3 regions of the Isoptericola sp. S6320L genome follow, and region 3 is predicted to be linked to each of the others. Evidence: riboswitches for the same ligand, from Rfam matches in the RefSeq annotation. Region 3 holds a riboswitch; each other region holds the start of a gene.
What was found. A riboswitch is a leader RNA that binds a small molecule or an ion and turns the genes downstream of it on or off. The one in region 3 is predicted to bind cyclic di-AMP.
Positions count from the first base shown of each region.

Region 1: another riboswitch for cyclic di-AMP. It lies ahead of MWU57_RS04375 (C40 family peptidase); the one in region 3 lies ahead of MWU57_RS06795 (M15 family metallopeptidase).
Region 2: another riboswitch for cyclic di-AMP. It lies ahead of MWU57_RS11505 (C40 family peptidase); the one in region 3 lies ahead of MWU57_RS06795 (M15 family metallopeptidase).

Region 1 covers NZ_JALKAT010000005.1:107-3,098, forward strand. The annotation lists gene MWU57_RS04370 (universal stress protein) at 1-865, opposite strand, end outside; gene MWU57_RS04375 (C40 family peptidase) at 1,018-1,833, opposite strand; cyclic di-AMP (ydaO/yuaA leader) riboswitch at 1,834-2,023, opposite strand; gene MWU57_RS04380 (C40 family peptidase) at 2,286-2,992, opposite strand, start outside.
Region 2 covers NZ_JALKAT010000019.1:31,885-40,519, reverse strand. The annotation lists gene pyrE (orotate phosphoribosyltransferase) at 1-153, opposite strand, end outside; gene MWU57_RS11535 (ATP-binding cassette domain-containing protein) at 291-1,271, shown strand; gene MWU57_RS11530 (ABC transporter permease) at 1,268-2,101, shown strand; gene MWU57_RS11525 (TetR/AcrR family transcriptional regulator) at 2,159-3,184, shown strand; gene MWU57_RS11520 (SDR family oxidoreductase) at 3,189-3,962, opposite strand; gene MWU57_RS11515 (exodeoxyribonuclease III) at 3,993-4,793, shown strand; gene MWU57_RS11510 (septum formation family protein) at 4,837-5,589, shown strand; cyclic di-AMP (ydaO/yuaA leader) riboswitch at 5,915-6,059, shown strand; gene MWU57_RS11505 (C40 family peptidase) at 6,061-6,936, shown strand; gene MWU57_RS11500 (ABC transporter ATP-binding protein) at 7,133-7,846, shown strand; gene MWU57_RS11495 (hypothetical protein) at 7,846-8,635, shown strand, end outside.
Region 3 covers NZ_JALKAT010000008.1:62,834-71,468, reverse strand. The annotation lists gene MWU57_RS06820 (ABC transporter permease) at 1-353, opposite strand, end outside; gene MWU57_RS06815 (sensor histidine kinase) at 513-1,775, shown strand; gene MWU57_RS06810 (response regulator transcription factor) at 1,772-2,392, shown strand; gene MWU57_RS06805 (hypothetical protein) at 2,471-2,731, shown strand; gene glmS (glutamine--fructose-6-phosphate transaminase (isomerizing)) at 2,785-4,623, shown strand; gene MWU57_RS06795 (M15 family metallopeptidase) at 4,633-5,529, opposite strand; cyclic di-AMP (ydaO/yuaA leader) riboswitch at 5,618-5,769, opposite strand; gene MWU57_RS06790 (basic amino acid/polyamine antiporter) at 5,980-7,425, shown strand; gene MWU57_RS06785 (arginine deiminase) at 7,439-8,635, shown strand, end outside.

The sequences.
Region 1 (2,992 bases), on a different contig from region 3:
GCACCGCCTGGCTGGTCGAGCCGAGAAGCAGACCGCGGAAGCCGCCACGGCCGCGGGAGCCCACCACGACGAGGTCGGCCGCCGCGGAGAACTCGGTGAGCAGCTCGGCTCCCGACCCGTCCAGCACGTGGCGCTTGATCTTGACGCCGGGGTGCTCCGCCTGGATGCGGTCGACGATGACGTCCAGCCCGGCCTCGACGTCGGCCAGCACCTGCTCGTGATCGATCTGGGACGGCAGCCAGGCGAGCACCCCGGCACCGGAGCCGAGCGGCACGCCGGCGACCGCGACCAGCTCGGCGTCCCACGACTCCGCCTGCCCGACGGCGTGCCGCAGGGCGACCTCGGACGTCGGCGAACCGTCGACACCGACGACGATCCGACTCACCTCGTGCACCGTGTCACCGTCGCGACGCTGCGGGTCGTCCGCGCCGGCACGGTGCGGGACCACGACCGTCGGGCAGTGCGCGTGCGCCGGGAGGGCCGAGGACACGGTCCCGAGCAACCGCTCGGTGAAACCGCCCCGGCCGCGGGTACCCACCACGGCGAGCGAGTGCTCGGAGGACATGTCGACGAGGACGCCGGCCGCGTCCCCCGTGGCGACCGTCCCCTGGACCGGGATGCCCAGCGGGGCGACCCGCGCCTCAGCCTCCGCGAGCACCGCCTTGGCTCCCTCGGCGATGGCGGTGTCGTCGAGCGCCGCATAACCACCGTCGAGCGACGCCGCCGTGAAGGAGGGCAACGAGTAGCTGCACACGATGTGCAGCCCCCACCCGACCCGCTGGGCGTACGTCGCGGCCCAGTCCAGGGCGTGCAGGCTCGCGGTCGAGCCGTCGACGCCCACCAGGACGACCTCTGGACGTGTCATGTCGCGCCTCCCGTCACGTCCGGACCTCACCGTCCGGAACCACCTTGGTTCAAGGGTAACGAAAGACGCCCGCAAGGTGTAGCAAAGGGAAGCACGACGCCCCGACGTTCACGAGGAACGTCGGGGCGTCGGTGGTGCTGCAGCCGGAAACCTCAGCCGGTGACCCGGAGGAAGGTGGGGCTGGACTGCCAGATGGCGGACTGGCGCACGACCCAGCCGCCGGGCCGCGTGGCCTCGATCTGCTGGCCGTTGCCGATGTAGATCGAGATGTGGCCGGGCGACCAGATGAGGTCACCGGGCTGTGCCTCGGCCGCCGAGACCACCGTGGTGGCCGAGGAGCCGTACATCTCGCTGGACGAACGCGGCAGCGACGTCACCCCGACCTGCGCGTACGCGTAGGTGACGAGGCCGGAGCAGTCGAAGCCCGACGGCGAGGCGCCACCGACCACGTACTTGACGCCGATGTAGCGGGCCGCGATCGAGGCGACCTGCGCTCCGCGCGAGCTGTCCGCGGCGGGAGCCGCCGGCGCCTCGGAGGTCGTCTCGGAGCTGGAGCTGGAGCTGGAGTCGATCGCGGTGCGCTCTGCGGAGCGCGACGGGGCCACCTCGCGGACGGGCTCCGGCTCGGGCTCCGGCGCCGCCTTGATCTCGGCCGCCTTGGCGATCTTGGGGGTGACCTTCTCGACGGTCATCGTGGCCTCGGCGTCCACGGTGACCACCGGGGCCGACTCGAGGGCCGTCCGCGCCTGGTCCGTCAGCGCGCCGAGGTCGACGGTGCTGAGCTTCTTGGCGGCGTCGTGGTCGACCGGCGCGGCGTGCGCTGCGGTGGCGCCACCGATGGTCGAGACCAGCAGGCCACCGGCGGTGGCCATGACGGCTGCCCGACGGCCGGCAGCCGCGGACGGCGCGGCCAGCATCGGACGACGTGCGGCACGGTGCTTGCCGCGCGCCCTGGTTGTTGCGTTCACGTGTTCCCTCTCCTGTCGCCTACGAGGTCAGCTGTCGGGTTCGGGTGGGAGAAATCACCCGGCCGCACAGCGCTTGCGCCCTGTGCGACTTCACCCCAAGGACACCGTGTCGATGCCCGGAAGTGGGTCCCCCGCTCCTGCCGGCGGTCTTGGTTCCCTGACCGGTGGCAGGACTCGGCGTCCGGTCAGGGTCCGGAAGAGTGCTCTACCGGACGGGGAAACCGTAGCGGATCCCGGCGGGCATGTCACGTTTAGGTCACGGCGACGTGCGACACGTGCCCCCTTACCCCTCCCGGGGCCTCTGGGCGCCCCGCTGAGGCCCTCGATCTCACCGCCCGGACGACTCCTCGTCGGAACGGTGTCGCCGCGCCGAGCGACCCCTGCGGGCCCCGGGACGCGACGAGGCCCCGCCGCGCACTGCGCGACGGGGCCTCGATCGGTACGACGGGGCGTCAGCCCACGCGGATGAACGTGGGGTTCGACTGCCAGATGCTGCGGAACTGGATCGTCTTGCCCGGACGCGGGGCGTCGATCTGCGTGTTGCCGCCGGCGTAGATGGCGATGTGGCCCGGGGACCAGATGAGGTCGCCCGGCTGCGCGGCGGACCGCGAGACGACGGTGCCCGAGTAGCGCTGGTCCGACGAGCTGCGCGGCAGCGAGACGCCGGCCTGCGCGAACACGTACTGCGTGAAGCCCGAGCAGTCGAAGCCGGACGGCGAGGTCCCACCGGAGACGTACGGGACGCCCACGTAGCGGGAGGCGATCGAGATGATCGTCGAGCCGTTGGCCGAGGCCGGGGCGGCCGACGTGGACGAGGACGAGGAGGACGACGTCTCGCTGCTGGTGCTGGTGTCGACGGCGGTGCGCTCGCCCGAACGGGACGGCGCGACCTCGCGGACGGGCTCCGGCTCGGGCTCGGGGGCCGCCTTGATCTCGGCCGCCTCGGCGATCTTGGCCGTGACCTTCTCGACGGTGATCTTGGCGTCGGCGTCGACGGTGACCACGGGGGCCGCCTCGAGCGCCGTGCGCGCCTGGTCGGTCAGCGCGCCGAGGTCGACGGTGCTGAGCTTGTTGGCCGCGTCGTGGTCGACCGGGGCAGCCTGGGCAGCGGTGGCGCCACCGATGGTCGACACGAGCAGACCACCAGCGGTGGCCACGA
Region 2 (8,635 bases), on a different contig from region 3:
GGCCCGGTGGTGCAGCGTGATGCGGCGCAGGTCGACGTAGTAGTCGGCCTCCTTGCCGGAGGAGAGCGTCACCTTCCCGTGCACGACGGCGAGCTCCTGGACGAGCTCGAGCAGCTGCTCACGGGGGGTCGGGGAGAAGTCGGCGGAAGTCACGGCACCAGGGTACGCGGGCGCCCCGGGCTCCCGGGCGCGCTCGCCCGCCATCGTGTATCCAGCACACTTCGTGTATAGCCAACACTCTGTTTATGCCATACGCTCGTGTATGCCATACACACCAAAGGAGCCCGCCCGTGAAGCCCCCGATGATCGAGATCCACGGACTGCACCAGTCCTACGGACGCACCCCCGTCCTGCGCGGCGTCGACCTGACCGTCCGGCACGGCGAGATCTTCGCCCTGCTCGGACCGAACGGTGCCGGGAAGACGACCTGCGTCAACATCCTCACCACGCTGCTGCGGCCCGACGCGGGCACCGTCACCGTGGCCGGGGCCGACGTCGTCCGCGAGGCCGGGACCGTCCGGCGCCGGATCGCCCTGACCGGTCAGTACGCCTCCGTGGACGAGTTCTCCACCGGCGCCGAGAACCTCCGGATGATGGCCGACCTGGCCCACCTGCCCCGGCGGGCCGTCCGCCACCGCGCCACCGAGCTGCTCGCCCGGTTCGGCCTCACCGACGCCGCCCAGCGCAAGGTGGCCACGTACTCCGGCGGCATGCGACGCCGGCTCGACCTGGCGATCAGCCTCGTCGGCGACCCCGACGTCCTCGTGCTCGACGAGCCCACGACAGGGCTCGACCCGGCCTCGCGCTCCCAGCTGTGGGAGGTGGTCCGTGGGCTCGCCGCCGACGGCACCACCGTCCTGCTCACGACCCAGTACCTCGAGGAGGCCGACCGCCTCGCGGACACCATCGCCGTGCTGGCCGACGGCCGCGTCGCCGCCCGGGGCAGCGCCGCGGAGCTCAAGGCCCTGGTCTCCGGCGAGCACGTGCGGGTCACGTTCGACGACGCCCGGAGCCTCGCCGCCGCTCGCGACGTCGCGCTCGCGGGCCTGGCCGGCCTCGAGGCCGCCGAGACCGACCACCGGTCGCTCGCGCTGACCTTCCCCAGCACCGAGCCCGTCCGGACGATCCGCGACGTGCTCGACCGCACCGACGCCGGCGGCCTCGCCGTCTCCGGCGTGAGCGTCGTCCGGCCGACGCTCGACGACGTCTTCCTCGCCCTCACCCAGCACCCCGCCCAGCCCGTCCAGCCCGTCCAGGAGACCGCACGATGACCGTCCAGACCCCGGCCGCACCCGCGGCACCACCGCCGTCCGCCCGCCGCAGCCCGGACCGGAGCACCCGCCGCAGCGCTCCGCTGCGCGACGTGGCGACCATGTCCCGCCGCGAGGCCCGGCGCAGCATCCGCTCGGTCGACGGCATCATCACCGCGTTCGCGCTGCCGGTCATGATCATGGTCGTGTTCGTCGTCATCTTCGGCGGCGCGATCAGCGGCGGCACCGGTGACTACATCGACTACGTGGTGCCCGGCGTGCTCGTCATGTGCCTGGGCATGAACTCCGCGACCGCGGCGACCGCCGTCGCGCAGGACATGACCTCGGGCACCATCGACCGGTTCAAGACCCTGCCGATCTTCTCGCCGTCGGCCCTGTGGGGGCACGTCGTGGCGAGCGTCGTGCGCAACCTGGCCTCCGCCGTCCTGGTGGTCGCGGTCGCCCTGGCGCTGGGCTTCCGGCCCGACGCCGGACCGGCGGGCTGGCTCGGGTTCGTCGCCTTCGCGACGTTCGCGATCGTCACGTTCACCTGGGTCAGCGCCGTGCTCGGTCTCGTGATGAGCGTCGACTCGTCGCAGTCGGTGACGATGATCTTCCTCTTCGTGCCGTACCTCAGCTCCGGGTTCGTGCCGGTGGAGACCATGCCCGACTGGCTGCACGGGTTCGCCGAGAACCAGCCGTTCACGCCGATCATCGAGACGGTGCGCGGACTGCTGACGGGGAACCTCGAGACGTCCACGCTCCTGGCGGCGTGCGCCTGGCTCACCGGCTTCCTGGCCGTCAGCCTCGTGGCGGGGAGCCTCCTCTACCGGCGCCGCAGGGCTCGGTGAGACGGTTCGCCGGCGGTCGGCCCGCTCGCCGGGGCGGCCGTCAGCGATGATGTCCCCATGACGGACGCACCCGAGCTCCCTCCCGGCCTCGCCCTCGCGTGGGGCGTGGCCGAACGCCCGGAGCGCGCGCCCCGGCGCGAGCTGAGCATCGAACGCATCGTCGCGGCGGCCGTCGAGATCGCCGACACGGACGGCCTCGGGGCCGTCTCGATGGCTCGCGTGGCCAAGAGCCTCGGCTTCACCACGATGTCCCTCTACCGGTACGTCACCAGCAAGGACGACCTGCTGCTCCTCATGCAGGAGTCCGTGATCGACGTCGAGTTCCCGCCGGCGCACGAGCCGGCCGACTGGCGCGCCGAGCTGCGCGAGTGGGCCCTGGTCACGCTCGCCCTGTACCGCGCCCACCCCTGGGTCCTGGACATCCCGATCACCGGCGCACCCCTGACGCCGAACAACCTGCGGGCAGCGGACGCCGGGCTGCGCGCGCTGCGCTCGACGCCTCTGGCGGACGAGGAGAAGATCGCGACGATCCTCCTGGTCAACGGCTACACGCGCAACGCCGCCGCGCTCGGCCGCGACCTCGACCGCGCCGCCACCGAGGACGACGGCGCGGCGGCCGCCGCCGGCCTCGCCGACACGCTGCGTGCACTGGTCGACGAGGTCCGCTTCCCCTTCCTGCGACCGCTCGTCGAGCGTGGCTCCTACATCGCCCAGACGCCCGGGCTCGACGAGGTCGACGACGTCCAGTGGGGCCTGGACCGGACGCTCGACGGCATCGCCGTGCTCATCGAGCACCGCGCCGGGAGCGCCGGGGCACCGCACGCCGGGGACGACGACGCCTCCCTGACGCCGTCGGGCACCGACCCCGGGAGCCGGGAGCTCGCCGAGGAGGCGGCGGCGCGGGCGCGCACCTACGCGGGCGACCCCCGGGTGAAGAAGGCCGCCCACCGTCGCAAGGACGCCGAGCGGCAGGTGCGGGAGGCCCGCAAGAGGCTGCGCGAGCTGGAGAAGGCCGAGCTGGCGGCACGGCAGGCCGAGGCGGAGGCGGCACGTCAGGCCGCGGCACGCGCCGCCCGGGACTGACCCGTCAGCGGTAGTGGCCGATGGCCCGCACGGCCGAGCGGGGCAGCACGCGCAGCAGCGCCGAGGCCGCCTTGTAGCGCACCGACGGCGTGGAGATGACGACGCCGCGGCGCACGTCCGCGAGCGCCTGCGCCACCACGAACGGGGCACCGAGCCACGCGCCGTCGGGCACCTGGCTCATCGACAGCCCGGCGCGGTCGTGGAACTCGGTGTGCGTGAAGCCGGGGCACAGCACCGTGGCGGTCACGCCGGAGCCCCGCAGCTCGACGGCGAGCCCCTCGGTGAAGGACCGGACGTAGGCCTTGGCGGCGGCGTAGGTGCCGCCGGCGGTGAGGGCGGCGACCGAGCCGACGTTGAGGACGGCGCCCCGCCCGCGGGCGGTCATCTGCCCCACGGCCGCGTGGCTGAGCTGCACGACGGCGCGCACCATGACGTCCACGGCGTCCAGCTCGGTGCCGACGTCTCCCCCGACGAACCGCTGCGCGGTGGCGAACCCGGCGTTGTTGACGAGCAGGCCCACGGGACGGCGGTCCTCGCCCGGCTCGTCCCCCGCGACGGCGAGCCGCTCGGCGACCCGGGCGACGTCGTCGGCGTCGGAGAGGTCGGCGGGCAGCACCTCCACCTGGACCCCAGCGGCGGCGCGGATCTGCCCGGCCACCTGTTCGAGGCGCTCGGTGGTGCGCGCCACGAGCACGAGGTCGTGTCGCGCCGTGGCGAGCTGCCAGGCGAACTCCAGTCCGAGGCCGGCGGTGGCACCGGTGACGAGCGCGGTTCCCATGACCGCACTCTATGTGCCTAGGGTGCCTGCGTGCGTATCGCCACGTGGAACGTGAACTCCCTGCGAACCCGGCTGGACCGGGTGCTGGCCTTCCTGGAGCGTTCGAGCATCGACGTGCTCGCGATCCAGGAGACGAAGTGCCGTGACGACCAGCTCCCGGTCGCTCCGTTCGAGGCGGCGGGCTACGAGGTCGCCCACACCGGGTACCACCAGTGGAACGGCGTCGCGATCGTCTCGCGCGTGGGCCTGAAGGAGGTCGAGACGTCGTACGCCGGGCAGCCGGCGTTCGGCAAGCCGGGGCAGGAGCCGCGGGTCGAGGCCCGCGCGATCGGCGCGACGTGCGGCGGCGTGCGGGTGTGGTCGCTGTACGTGCCGCACGGCCGCACGCTGACCGACCCGCACTACGCCTACAAGCTCGCCTGGCTCGACGGGCTGCGGGCGCAGGCCGCGGGGTGGCTGGCGGCCGACCCGACGGCGCAGGTCGGGCTCCTGGGCGACTGGAACGTGATCCCGCGGGACACGGACGTGTGGGACGTGACGGCGTTCGAGGGCCACACGCACGTCTCGGCGGCGGAGCGGGCCGCGTTCGCGGCGTTCGAGGGCGCCGGGTACACCGAGGTGACGCGCGAGCACCTGCCGGCCGAGCACACCTACACGTACTGGGACTACCAGCAGCTCGCGTTCCCGCGGAACAAGGGGCTGCGGATCGACTTCGCGTACGCCTCGCCGGCGCTGCGCGACCGGGTCACGGCGGTGACCGTGGACCGGGACGAGCGGCGGGGCAAGGGGGCGAGCGACCACGTGCCGGTCGTCCTGGACCTCGCGGGCTGACCGCGGCACCCGCGGACCCAGCCGCACGCTCTAGGTTGTTCCCATGACCGACGTTCCGGACCGCTCCGAGGACCCGCTGTTCGTCTCCCCCGGCCCCGGCGCGGCAGGTCCGGCAGGTTCCGTGGAGCCGGCAGGTCCCGCCGGTCCGGCGGTTCCGGGCCACCCCGGGGCCGACGGCGGCACCCCGGTCGACCGGCCGGTCCCGGCGGGTGGGCTGGCCACGCCGGAGGACCCGACCGCCTACGGGGCGCGCTGGGGCGCCCCCGGGGGGCCGACGCCCGCCGCCCGGGCCGCCGCGCGCCGTCGGGCACGGGGCTGGGTGCTGTCCGTGCTGGGCGTGGTGGTGCTGGTCGTGGTGGCGGCGGCGGGCGGCTCGTGGCTCGTGAACCGCGCGCACGACCGGGCCTGGGAGCCGGTGGCGGGCGACGTCGCGGAGCCCGGCACGGTGAACGCCGTCCAGCTCGTGCTGGGCTCGTGCCTGGCCGACGTGCCGGACTCCGCGACGGTCGGCACCGTCGAGGTGGTGCCGTGCCGAGACGCGCACGTCGCCCAGGTCGTCGGGCGGCACGACTCGACGGTCGACGAGGTGTGGCCGGGCGCCGACGTCGTGCAGGCCCGCGCCGCACGGGCGTGCACCCCCGAGCTGGTCGGCGCGCGGGCGGAGGCCTCCGGGCTGGCGGACGACCTGACGTGGGTCCTGTGGACACCCAGCGAGGAGTCGTGGGAAGCGGGCGACCGCGCCGGGCTCTGCGTGACCGTCTCGGCCGCGCCGCGGACCGGCACCCTGCTGGAGTGAGCCTGCCCAGGGGCCGCCGAGTTGTGAAGATCCGCGCCCGACCTGCATCGATGGTGCCGGTGCGCCCCGCGCGTCGAGCTGCCAGGACCGGGCATCGACGACATATCGACCGCCGATCTGTCCGCGCCCGGCGAGATATAGCGGCATTTGCCGCACTCGCCCCCGATGTTCTCCCGGACGGATTTCTTCACGGGTTCTTCGCGAACGACCCTGCAACTCACCGTTATCCGACTGTGATCTGACCGGGATCCGTCGTTAGCGTTCGCGGGTCGCCCCACGTCTGGGGTGAACGGTCGGGCCGCAAGCCGAGTGCTGCCGGCGGCCCGGCATCACCGAACCCACGGCAGCAGCGGGAGAACCACGTTCTTCGGGCGGACTCGTGCCGCCCTCGGGGTTAAGCCGTCCCACGACGGCGGGCCATCACTTCTCGGCCTCATCCGACAGCTCATCTCGCAGGCTCGAGAGGTCAGCATGTCCATCACTCACCACAGTGGTGCGCGCCCGCAGGACGCCACCACGGCGCGCATGCCGCGCCTGCGACGCTCGACCGTCGCCATCGCCCTGTCCGCCGCGCTCGCCGGTGGCACCCTCGTCGCCGGAGCCGGCCAGGCCTCGGCAGCACCCGCCCCGTCCACCGCGGCGGCCACCTCGACGGCCGGCCTCTCGACCACCGGCCACGGGCTCGTCACGGCCCGGACCTCCAAGCCCGTCGTCAAGGTGTCGGTCTCGCGCAAGACCGCCAAGCAGGGCAAGGGCAGCACCCGTCCCCGGTTCACCGTCCAGGCCACGAAGGGCGGCGACGCGGTCAAGGGCCGGGTCCGGCTCTTCGTCGACGGCAAGAAGGTCAACGTCAAGAAGCTCAACAAGAACGGCATCGTGCGCATGAAGCCGTTGCTGAAGCACTACGACGTCGGCAAGAACCGCATCCGCCTGACCGTCGTGCCCGCCAAGTCCACCGGCCTGGCCAAGGTCAAGAAGCACCGCACCATCCGGGTGAAGGCGAAGCAGACGAGCGGGGCCAAGGTCGTCCAGGTCGCCAACCGGTACGTCGGCTACCGCTACTCCTACGGCGGCACCAGCCCGTCGTCGGGCTTCGACTGCTCCGGCTTCACCTCGTACGTGTACAAGAAGGCGACCGGCAAGAACCTGCCGCGCACCACGTCCGCGCAGAAGCGGGCCGGCAAGGCGGTCTCGCGGTCCCAGGCCCGCCCCGGTGACATCGTCTACACCCCGGGCCACGTCTCGATCTACGCCGGCAACGGCAAGATCATCGAGTCGGCGCGTCCCGGCGTCGGCGTCGTCAAGCGCAAGATGTGGCAGGACAACCCCACGTTCGTCCGCGTCTGACGCGCACCGCACGCACCGCACGCCCGTGCCCGGCACGGCTCGACCTGTTCGAGCCGTGCCGGGCACGGGCGTGCGGCGTTCCCCCAAAAGTCGTAGGCCACGTTCCCCCTCCCGCCAGAAGCGACGACGACACCGCCCCGGCCAGGCTGGGAGCACCGCGCCGGAACCGGCCCGGCCACACGCGAGAGGGGATCACGTGCCCGCCATCCAGATCACCGGGCTCCGCAAGTCGTACGGAGCGTTCGACGCCGTGCACGACGTCGACCTGACGGTCGAACCGGGCCGCGTCGTCGGTCTGCTCGGCCCGAACGGCGCCGGCAAGACCACCACCCTGCACGTCCTGCTCGGGCTCGCCGCACCCACCGCCGGTGAGGCACTCGTCCAGGGTCGCCGCCACCACGACCTCGACCAGCCCGCCCGGACCGTGGGCGCGCTGCTCGACGCCGGTGGCCTGCACCCCGGCCGCACCGGCCGGGACCACCTCCGGATCCTCGCCCTGGCGGCCGGGCTCCCCGCCCACCGGGTCGACGACGTCCTGGAGATCGTGTCGATGACACCCGCCGCCGACCGCCGGGTGCGCACCTACTCGCTGGGGATGCGGCAGCGGCTCGGGCTGGCCGCCGCGCTCCTCGGCGACCCGGCGGTGCTCGTCCTCGACGAACCCGCCAACGGGCTCGACCCGGCCGGCATGCGCTGGCTGCGCGAGATGCTGCGGTCCTTCGCCGACGGCGGCGGTGCCGTCCTGCTCGCCAGCCACGTCCTCGCCGAGGTGACGCAGGTGGCCGACGACGTCGTCGTCGTCGGACAGGGCCGGGTCATCACCGCGGGCCCGCTGGACGAGCTCGTCCGCGACGCCTCCCTCGAGGACGTCTACCTCGACCTGACCGCCACCACCGCAGGAGTCCGCTGATGTTCCGTGCCGAGATGCTCAAGCTCCGTTCCACCCGGTCGCCGTGGATCATCGGGATCGTCGCGCTCGCCGGCGCCGCGCTCCTCCAGACGGTGACCATCCTGCTGCCCCGCCTGCTCGAGGGCCTCGACGAGCTCGCCGCCACCGAGGGGCCGACCGGTCCGGCCGCGGACCTGGTCCCCGACCTGGCCGCCCTGACGGACCTGGGCAGCGCCTCCGTCCAGCGCGGCATGCTCGACCTGCTCGGCAACGGGCCGTCGGGCACGGGATCCGTCGGGGTCGCGACCCTGTGCATGCTCATCCTGGGCGCGCTCGCCGGCACGACGGACTTCCGCACGGGCGGCATCGTCCCGACCGCGCTCGTGGTCCCGTCGCGCACCCGCGTCCTGCTGGGCAAGGTGGGCGCGACGGCCGCGGCGGCGGCGACGATCGGTGCCGGGCTCGCGCTCGTCTCGGCGCTCGGCCTCGCGTCCGCGCTGCTGACCGCACCGGGCACCGGGCTGGCCCTCGGGGCCGGTGACGTCCTGGGGATCTGGGCGCGCGGTCTGTGCGTCCTCGTCGCGTTCGCCTGGCTGGGCCTGGGGGTCGGCATCCTCGTGCGGGGCCAGGTCGCCGCGGTCGTCGTGGTCGTGGCGGTCGCCTTCGTCGAGCCCATGGTCCAGACGGTCGTCGCCCTGCTGTCCGGCGGTTCCTCCGCCGTGTCGTGGATGCCCCTGACCCTCGGCGCGCTCGCGTCGACCGGCCAGGGCGCCGCCGGCCTCCTCGGTGACGCCGGGACGATCGGGGTGG
Region 3 (8,635 bases):
GTGCCCTCGTCGACGCCGAGCGCGGTCACCGACGCCGTGGTGCCGTCCGTCTCGGCGCGGGTCGTCGCCACGCCCAGCGGGTCGGCGGACTCGACGCCCTCGACGTCGGCCCAGGCATCCCACTGGTCGGCCTCGACGCGCGAGGCGGTGAACTCGGGGGCGTCGTCCTCCGCGGGCATGGAGAACGCGATGTGGTCTGCGGGCAGGTCGGTGACGGCGGACGTCGACTCCCGAGCGAGGCCTGCGGTGAGGGAGGCGAGGAACGTGACGAGGAAGGTGATGAGCACGATCACCACGGACATCAGGACGAAGCGGCCTCGGGCATGCTGCAGATCGCGCAGGGCGACGAACACGGGGAACCTCCACACACGTTGGCTGGGACTGCCTCCAGCCTCGGTGTGGGCAGGCGTGCGGTCATCGCGATCCGGGGTGATCCTGCGGAGCCGAAGGTGTGGTCCGCCGATCAACCTTTCGGACGATGCGCCGCCGCCGGGCCTGGCTACCGTGGACAGGTGATCCGCCACCCCCTGCCGTCGGCGACCCGCGGCGTCATCCAGGGACTGGACGTCCTGATCGCGGCCCTCGTCGTGGTCGCCGTGGTGCAGGCGCCCTCGGGCGTCGGCTGGCCTGTGCTGCTCGTCGCGGGAGCGTTCGGCGCGCTCTACGTCTGGGGTCGTCTGGTCGTGCGGGTGCACGAACGGTCCGTGGACACCCCCAGGGGACGCTGGTGGCCGGACGTCGCGTGGATCGCCGCACTCCTGGTCGCCTGGGCCGCGCTGCTGTGGCTGTCCCCGGCGGCGCTCTGGCTCGCGTTCCCGCTCATGCTGCTGCAGATGCACGCTCTCGGTCCCCACCGCGGCGTCGTCGCGGTCGTCCTCACCGCGGTGCTCGCCGTCGCCGACGGCCTGCTGGTGCAGGCCGACGTCGGCGAGCCCTGGACCGGGTTCGTGCTCGGCCCGGTGCTCGGAGCGGCTGTCGCCGTGGGCGTGGTCAGCGGTATCGAGGCGTTCGTCCGCGAGTCCCAGACGCGCCAGCGCACCGTCGACGAGCTGACCCAGGTGCGCCAGCACCTCGCCCAGGCCGAGCGGGAGCGGGCCGTCACCGACGAACGGGCCCGCCTCGCCCGGGACATCCACGACACCCTGGCGCAGTCCCTGTCCGCGATCGAGCTGCTGCTCCGCGCGGCGGACGACGCCGTCGGCACCGACGACGACAAGGCGCGGGCGCTGATCGAACAGGCGCGCGCCGCGGCGCGCGACAGCCTCGCCGAGGCGCGGCGCGTCGTCGAGGACCTCACTCCCGGTGACCTCGAACGCACCACCCTCGTCGCGGCGCTGCGCCGGGTCGCCGAGCGCGCCGCGACCACCGACGACGACACCGACGACGACACCGACGACGGACGGCGGAGGCCGTTGGCGGTCTCGGTCCGCACCAGCGGCACGCCCCGCCCCCTGCCGGTTCCGCTGGAGACCGCGCTGCTGCGCATCGCCCAGTCCGCACTCGCCAACGTCACCGAGCACGCGGGCGCCGCCCATGCCCGGATGACGGTGACCTATGACGACGACACCGTCACCCTCGACGTCGTCGATGACGGCACGGGGTTCGACGCCGCACGCCTGGGCGACGACCGAGCCCGCGGACGAGGCTTCGGCATCCCCGCCATCCGCTCGCGCGTCCACGAGCTCGGTGGCACCCTCGCGCTGGAGACCAGCCCCGGCAGCGGGACCGCCGTCGCCGTCACCCTGCCCACCCGAGGACCGGAGGACGCCCCATGATCGACGTCGTCCTCGCCGACGACCACCCGGTGGTCCGCGCCGGGCTGCGCGCCGTCGTCGACAGCCAGCCGGACATGCAGGTCGTCCACGAGACCTCGACCGCCGAAGACCTGCTCGCCTGGCTCGACGACGGCGGCCAGGCCGACGTCCTCCTCCTCGACCTGCGCTTCGGCGACGCCCGGATGGGCGGGGCCACGGCCACCGGGACCATCGTGCGCCGGCACCGCACGCCGGTGCTCGTCGTCACCACCTACGGGACCGACGCCGACATCCTCGCCGCCATCGAGGCCGGCGCCACCGGCTACCTCCTCAAGGACGCACCCACCGACGAGCTCGCCCGCGCCATCCGGTCGGCCGCCGCAGGAGAGGTCGCCCTCGGACCGGACGTACAGCGCCGACTCCTCGGCCGGATGCGCCGCCCGAGCGAGAACCTCAGCACACGCGAGCTCGAAGTCCTGCGCCTGGTCGCAGCAGGACGCTCCAACGACGCCATCGCACGCGAGCTCTTCGTCTCCGTCGCCACCATCAAGTCGCACCTGGCCCACATCAACACCAAGCTCGGCACCCGGTCACGTACCGCTGCCGCCGCGACCGCACGCGACCGCGGCATGCTCTGAGCCCGAATCAAAATCCCGAACCTGCCCGAAGTCGGGCAGATTCTGGACACTCGTGCGCGATGAGCGCATGATGAACCGGTGACCGACGCCGAGCTCGTCTCCCGCGTGGCGCTCACGACGGGTCTGAACCCGTCGGAGGCGGCGCGCGTGGTCGAGGACGTCCTCGCCTGGTACTCCGAACCGGTCGAGGACTACGTCCGGCGCCGCCACGCGGCCCTGCAGACCTCGGGGCACCGCAACGCCGAGATCTACGCGCGCATCACCACGGAGCTGCAGGACCGCGTCGTGGCCGCGCCGGAGCTCACCGAGCGCCAGGTCCGCCGGATCGTCTACGGCTAGGTCGCCGGCAGGCATCCACCCCTCACGCCCGTCACCACCCTGGAGCAGCACCCATGTGCGGAATCGTCGGCTACGTCGGCCCCCAGCAGGCAGCGCCCGTCCTCGTCGAGGGCCTGACACGCCTGGAGTACCGCGGCTACGACTCGGCCGGCGTCGCCGTGCTCAACCCGCGCTCGAGCGCCAACCCGTCGCGGGTGGTCCGCGCCCAGGGTCGCGTCCGTGACCTCGAGGCCGCCCTGCCCGCGCGGCTCGCCGGCACCACCGGCATCGGCCACACGCGCTGGGCGACCCATGGCGAGCCCAGCGAGCGCAACGCCCACCCGCACACCTCGGCCGACGGCCGGGTCCACGTGGTCCACAACGGGATCATCGACAACTTCGCGACGCTGCGCAGCCGGCTGGCCGACGACGGCGTCGAGCTCACCTCCGACACGGACACCGAGGTGGTCGCCCACCTCGTGGCGCGCGAGCTCGCGACCGGGCTGAGCCTCGAGGACGCGGTGCGTACCGCCGTCGGGCAGATCGTGGGGACGTACGCCCTCGCCGTGCTCGACACCCAGACCCCCGAGCGGATCGTCGTGGCGCGCAACGGCTCCCCGCTGCTGCTCGGCGTGGGCGACGGCGAGATGTTCGTCGCCTCGGACCCCGCCGCGATCGTGCGGCACACCAGCCAGGTCGTGCTGCTCGACGACGGCGACTTCGCCACCGTCACCGCCGACGGCTTCCACAGCTTCACCGACGGCGAGGAGCGCACGGCGCGGGCCGCCGTCACGATCGACCTCACCGTCGAGGAGCTGGAGCTCGACGGCCACGAGCACTTCATGCACAAGGAGATCCACGAGCAGCCGGAGTCCGTGGAGCGGATGCTCACCGGGCGCCTCGACGACCGCTTCGGCACCGCCAAGCTCGCCGGCCTCAACCTCGAACCGCGGGACCTGCGCCGCTTCGAGCGCGTCAAGGTGCTCGGCTGCGGGTCCGCCTACTACGTCGGCCAGCTCGGGGCCTCGATGATCGAGGACCTGGCGCGCATCCCCGCCGACGCCGAGCCCGCGAGCGAGTTCCGCTACCGCAACCCGATCATCGAGCCGAGCACGCTCTACGTGGTCGTCAGCCAGTCCGGCGAGACCGCCGACACGCTCTTCGCGGTGCGCGAGGTGCAGCGCAAGGGCGGCACCGTCGTCGGCCTCGTCAACGCCGTGGGCTCGTCCATCGCCCGGGAGGTCGACGGCGGGGTCTACCTGCACGCGGGCCCCGAGGTCGCGGTGGCCTCCACCAAGGCGCTGACGCACATGTCGATCGGCTTCGCGCTGCTGGCGCTCACGCTCGGCCGGGTGCACGACCTGTCGTTCGCCGACGGCCGGCGCATCATCGCCGGGCTGCGGGCGATCCCCGGCCAGATCGCCGAGATCCTGGCCGGCGAGGAGGCGCTCGCCGCCGCCGCGAAGGAGCTCTCGACGGCTCCGAGCCTGTTCTTCGTCGGCCGCGTGCGGGGCTACCCCGTCGCGCGCGAGGGTGCGCAGAAGTTCAAGGAGATCACCTACCGGCACGCCGAGGCGTACCCGACGAGCGAGCTCAAGCACGGCCCGCTCGCCCTCATCAGCCCCGAGCTGCCGTCGGTCGCGATCATCCCGGACGACGACCTCGTGGAGCGCAACATCACGGCCGCCCAGGAGATCCGGGCCCGCGGTGGCGCCGTCGTCGCGATCACGCACCCGGGCGTCGAGCTCGGCGACGCGGCGACCTCCCGGATCGAGGTGCCGCGCAACGAGGTCGAGCTCGACCCGATCCTCCTGACGATCCCCACCCAGCTCCTCGGCTACCACGCCGCCGTGGCGCTCGGCGAGGACGTCGACCGGCCGCGCAACCTGGCGAAGTCCGTCACCGTGGAGTGACGCGCCCCGCTACGCGGCGGGGGAGAACTCCCAGTGCCACGGCTCGTAGGGTCCCGCACCGCCCTGGCGGGCCCAGGCCGGGTTGGTCCACCCCGCCGCGGGGCCGTGCTCGGCCAGCCAGGCCCAGCGGTCGCCGGAGTACGACTCCGGGCAGATGTCGATCGCCAGGCCCCAGCCGTGGTTCGACGTGCCCGGGGTGGCCGCCAGGCCCGGCTTCAGGCCCTTGAGCACGACCTGCTGGTCGTAGCTGCGGTAGCCGTCCGTGATGCACATCCGCTCGCCGAACTGCTCGACGTACGCGTCGTTCAGCGCGGCGAGGGCGGTCGCGGCGTCGGCGCGCAGGAGCACCGCGCCGTCCCACGGCGCGCAGAGGTCGGCCGTCGAGAGGCGGCCGTTGCTGCCCTGAGGGTCGATGCTCGGGTCGCAGCCCGGTGGCGGCACGCGCTCGTCCGGCGCGGCCGGTGCCGGCTCGGCCGGCACGATCTTGATCGCGTCCCGGTCGATGCGGTCGCCGTCCCGGGACACCTTGGCCCCCTGGTCGACGACGACGGCCTCCACGGAGCGTGGTGCGCGGGCCGTGCCGGAACGCGAGGCGGCCGCACCGTCGGACCGCTCGGCGACGGCCCGCTCGGCCGCGGCCAGGGTCGCCGGGTCGATGGTCGTGGTGGCGCTGCCCTCGGCGTTGGCCTCCTCCGGCAGGACGGCGGGGGCGACGACGGCGGACGCGGTGGCCAGCGCGAGGGCGAATCCGGCGCCGACCCGGCCAGCGCGGGGCGGACGGGCGGCGCGCGCGGCACCGGTCGAGCGGGTCGGACCGGCTGAGCGGGTCGCACCGGCTGAGCGGGTCGCGCGGGGAGCGCGGGCGGGCGGCTCGGCGAAGTGCCGGCCGCGGCGCGCCCGGCTCATCGGGCCCCCTCGCGGCGGCGCGGGGTCGGGGTGGTGCTGGACGTGGTCGCCCCGCCGGTGCGGCCGGGCGCGCGGGTGTGCCTGGTCATCGTCATCTCCTGTCGCCTTCGGGGTTAGCTGTCGGATTCGGGTCGGAGACTGACCCGGCCGACGCGCACTGCGCGTCGGCTTCACCCCAAGGGCGCCGTGGCGCCCGTCGTTGGTTCCCCCGCCCCGTGTCTGCTTCGGTCGACGACGCACGGTGACAGGGCTCGGCGCCCGCGCGACGTACCCCGCGACCTGGCGAGGTAGGCAGAACCTACCCCGCCGGGACCGGGTTTGTCACGAACGGATAACGGCATGCCGGATGGTGTCTCGGGGTGCGCCTGCGGTGCGCCTCCGGGTGCGCTGCTCCTCGGCGCCTGCCAGGATCGCGAGGACGGCGACCGACGGCGCGGGTGGGGCGGCGACATGGCGGAGCGGACTGACGGGGCTGGCCCCTCGACGGGCACCCGCGTGGGCGTGCTCACCCTCACCGCGATGGTGGTCGGGTCGATGGTCGGTGCCGGCGTGTTCTCGTTGCCGCGCCGCTTCGCCCAGGAGACCGGTGTCGCCGGGGCGATCGTCGCCTGGGCGGTCGCCGGGGCGGGCATGCTCACCCTGGCGCTGGTCTTCCAGCGGCTCGCGGTCCGCAAGCCGGAGCTCGACGCCGGGGTCTACGCCTACGCCAAGGCCGGGTTCGGCGACTACACGGGGTTCTTCTCGGCGGCGGGCTACTGGGCGAGCGCCTGCGTCGGCAACGTGACCTACTGGGTCCTCATCATGTCCACGCTGGGCGCGTGGTTCCCGCAGCTCGGTGCCGGCGACACGCTGCTCGCGGTCGCGCTGTCGTCCGCCGGGCTGTGGCTGTTCTTCCTGCTCGTGCGGCGGGGGATCCAGGAGGCCACGGCGATCAACAGGGTCGTCACCGTGGCCAAGCTGGTGCCGATCGTCGTCTTCGTGCTGATCGCCGTCTTCGTCTTCGACCCGGCCGTCTTCGCCGGGAACTGGGCGGGGGAGTCCTACGGGTCCCTCTTCGACCAGGTGCGCGACACCATGCTCGTGACGGTCTTCGTGTTCCTCGGCGTGGAGGGGGCCAGCGTCTACTCGCGGCACGCGCGCCGCCGGGAGGACGTCGGTCGGGCGACCCTGCTCGGGTTCGGCAGCGTGCTCGCGGTGTTCGCGTCGGTGACGATGGTGTCCTACGGGATCATGCCGGTGGAGGAGATCGCCGAGCTCCGGCAGCCGTCGATGGCCGGGGTGCTGGAGGCCGCCGTCGGTGACGGGGGGACCGCCTTCGTCAGCGTCGGCCTGATCATCTCGGTGCTGGGTGCCTACCTCGCCTGGACGCTGATGGCCGCCGAGGTGCTCTACGTGGCGGCCAAGGACCGCGACATGCCGCGCTTCCTCGCGCGCGCCACCGACCGGGACGTGCCGGTGAACGCCCTGTTCCTCAGCACCCTGCTGTCGCAGGTCGTGCTGGTGGTCACCCTGTTCTCCGCCGACGCGTTCGACTTCGCGCTCGACCTCACCGCCGCGATGTCGGTGATCCCGTTCCTGTTCGCCGCGGCCTACGCGCTCAAGCTCCGCGCGACGCGCGAGACGTACGACGGCGCCCCGCGGGCGACGCTGCGCGCCGACCTGGTGGTGGCGGTGCTGGCGACGGTCTACACCACGTTCCTGGTCTTCGCGGCGGGGCTGTCGTTCCTGCTGATCTCCCTCATCTTCTACGCCCCGGCGACGCTGCTGTTCGCGATGACGCGCCGTGAGCAGGGTCGGCGGGTGTTCGCGCCGGCCGAGCTGGTCGTCTTCCTGGCCGTCACGGCCGGGGCGGTGGCCGGCGTCGTCGGGCTCGTGTCGGGCTGGATATCCCTGTGAGCGAAGGAGAAGCATGACTGCACACGTGGGCGGCGCCGTGACGCACGGCGTCCACTCCGAGGTGGGCCGGCTGCGCAAGGTCCTGGTGTGCGCGCCGGGCCTGGCGCACGAGCGCCTGACCCCGACCACCTCCGACGAGCTGCTGTTCGACGACGTCATGTGGGTCGAGGCGGCCCAGCGCGACCACCTGGACTTCGTCAACAAGCTGACGAACCGGGGCGTCGAGGTGGTGGAGCTGCACGACCTGCTCGCGGAGACGATGGCGCTGCCCGCGGCGCGGTCGTGGCTGCTGGACCGCAAGGTGGTGCCGAACCGGGTCGGGCTCGGGCTCGTGGAGGGCACCCGCGCCTATCTCGACTCGCTGTCGCCGCAGGAGCTGTCCCGGTTCCTGGTGGGTGGGCTGTCCACGGCCGACCTGCCGGGGGACTACCGCACGGGCTACGTGTCGCTCGCCCAGGAAGCGCCGGACGCCCGGGAGTACCTGCTGCCGCCGCTGCCGAACACCCTGTACACCCGGGACACGACGTGCTGGATCTACGGCGGCCTCACGCTCAACCCGCTGTACTGGCGGGCACGCAAGGACGAGACGCTGCTGATGAAGGCGATCTACTCGTTCCACCCGGAGTACCGGGACGCCACGGTGTGGTGGGGGGACCCGGAGCAGGACTGGGGTCAGGCCACGCTCGAGGGCGGCGACGTCATGCCGGTGGGTGCCGGCGTCGTCCTGGTCGGCATGAGCGAACGGACGTCGCGCCAGGCCATCAGCCAGTTCGCCAAGGCGTTGTTCGACGCCGGAGCGGCGCAGCAGGTGGTCGTGGCCGGCATGCCGCGGCTGCGGGCGGCGATGCACCTGGACACCGTGTTCACGTTCGCCGACCGGGACCTGGTCACGGTGCACCCGACCATCGTCGACAGCATCCACCCGTACGTCCTGCGCCCGACCGACCGCTCGCCCGGCGTGGAGGTCACGGACCGCGGGGGCACCCCGTTCGTCGACGTGGTCGCCCACGCCATGGGGCTGGACCGGCTGCGCGTGGTCGAGACGGCGGGGGACGTGTACGCCTCGGAACGCCAGCAGTGGGACTCGGGCAACAACGCGGTGGCGCTCGAGCCCGGGGTGGTCTTCACCTACGACCGCAACACGCTCACCAACGCGGCGCTGCGGCGCGCGGGCGTCGAGGTCATCACGATCGTCGGCGCCGAGCTCGGT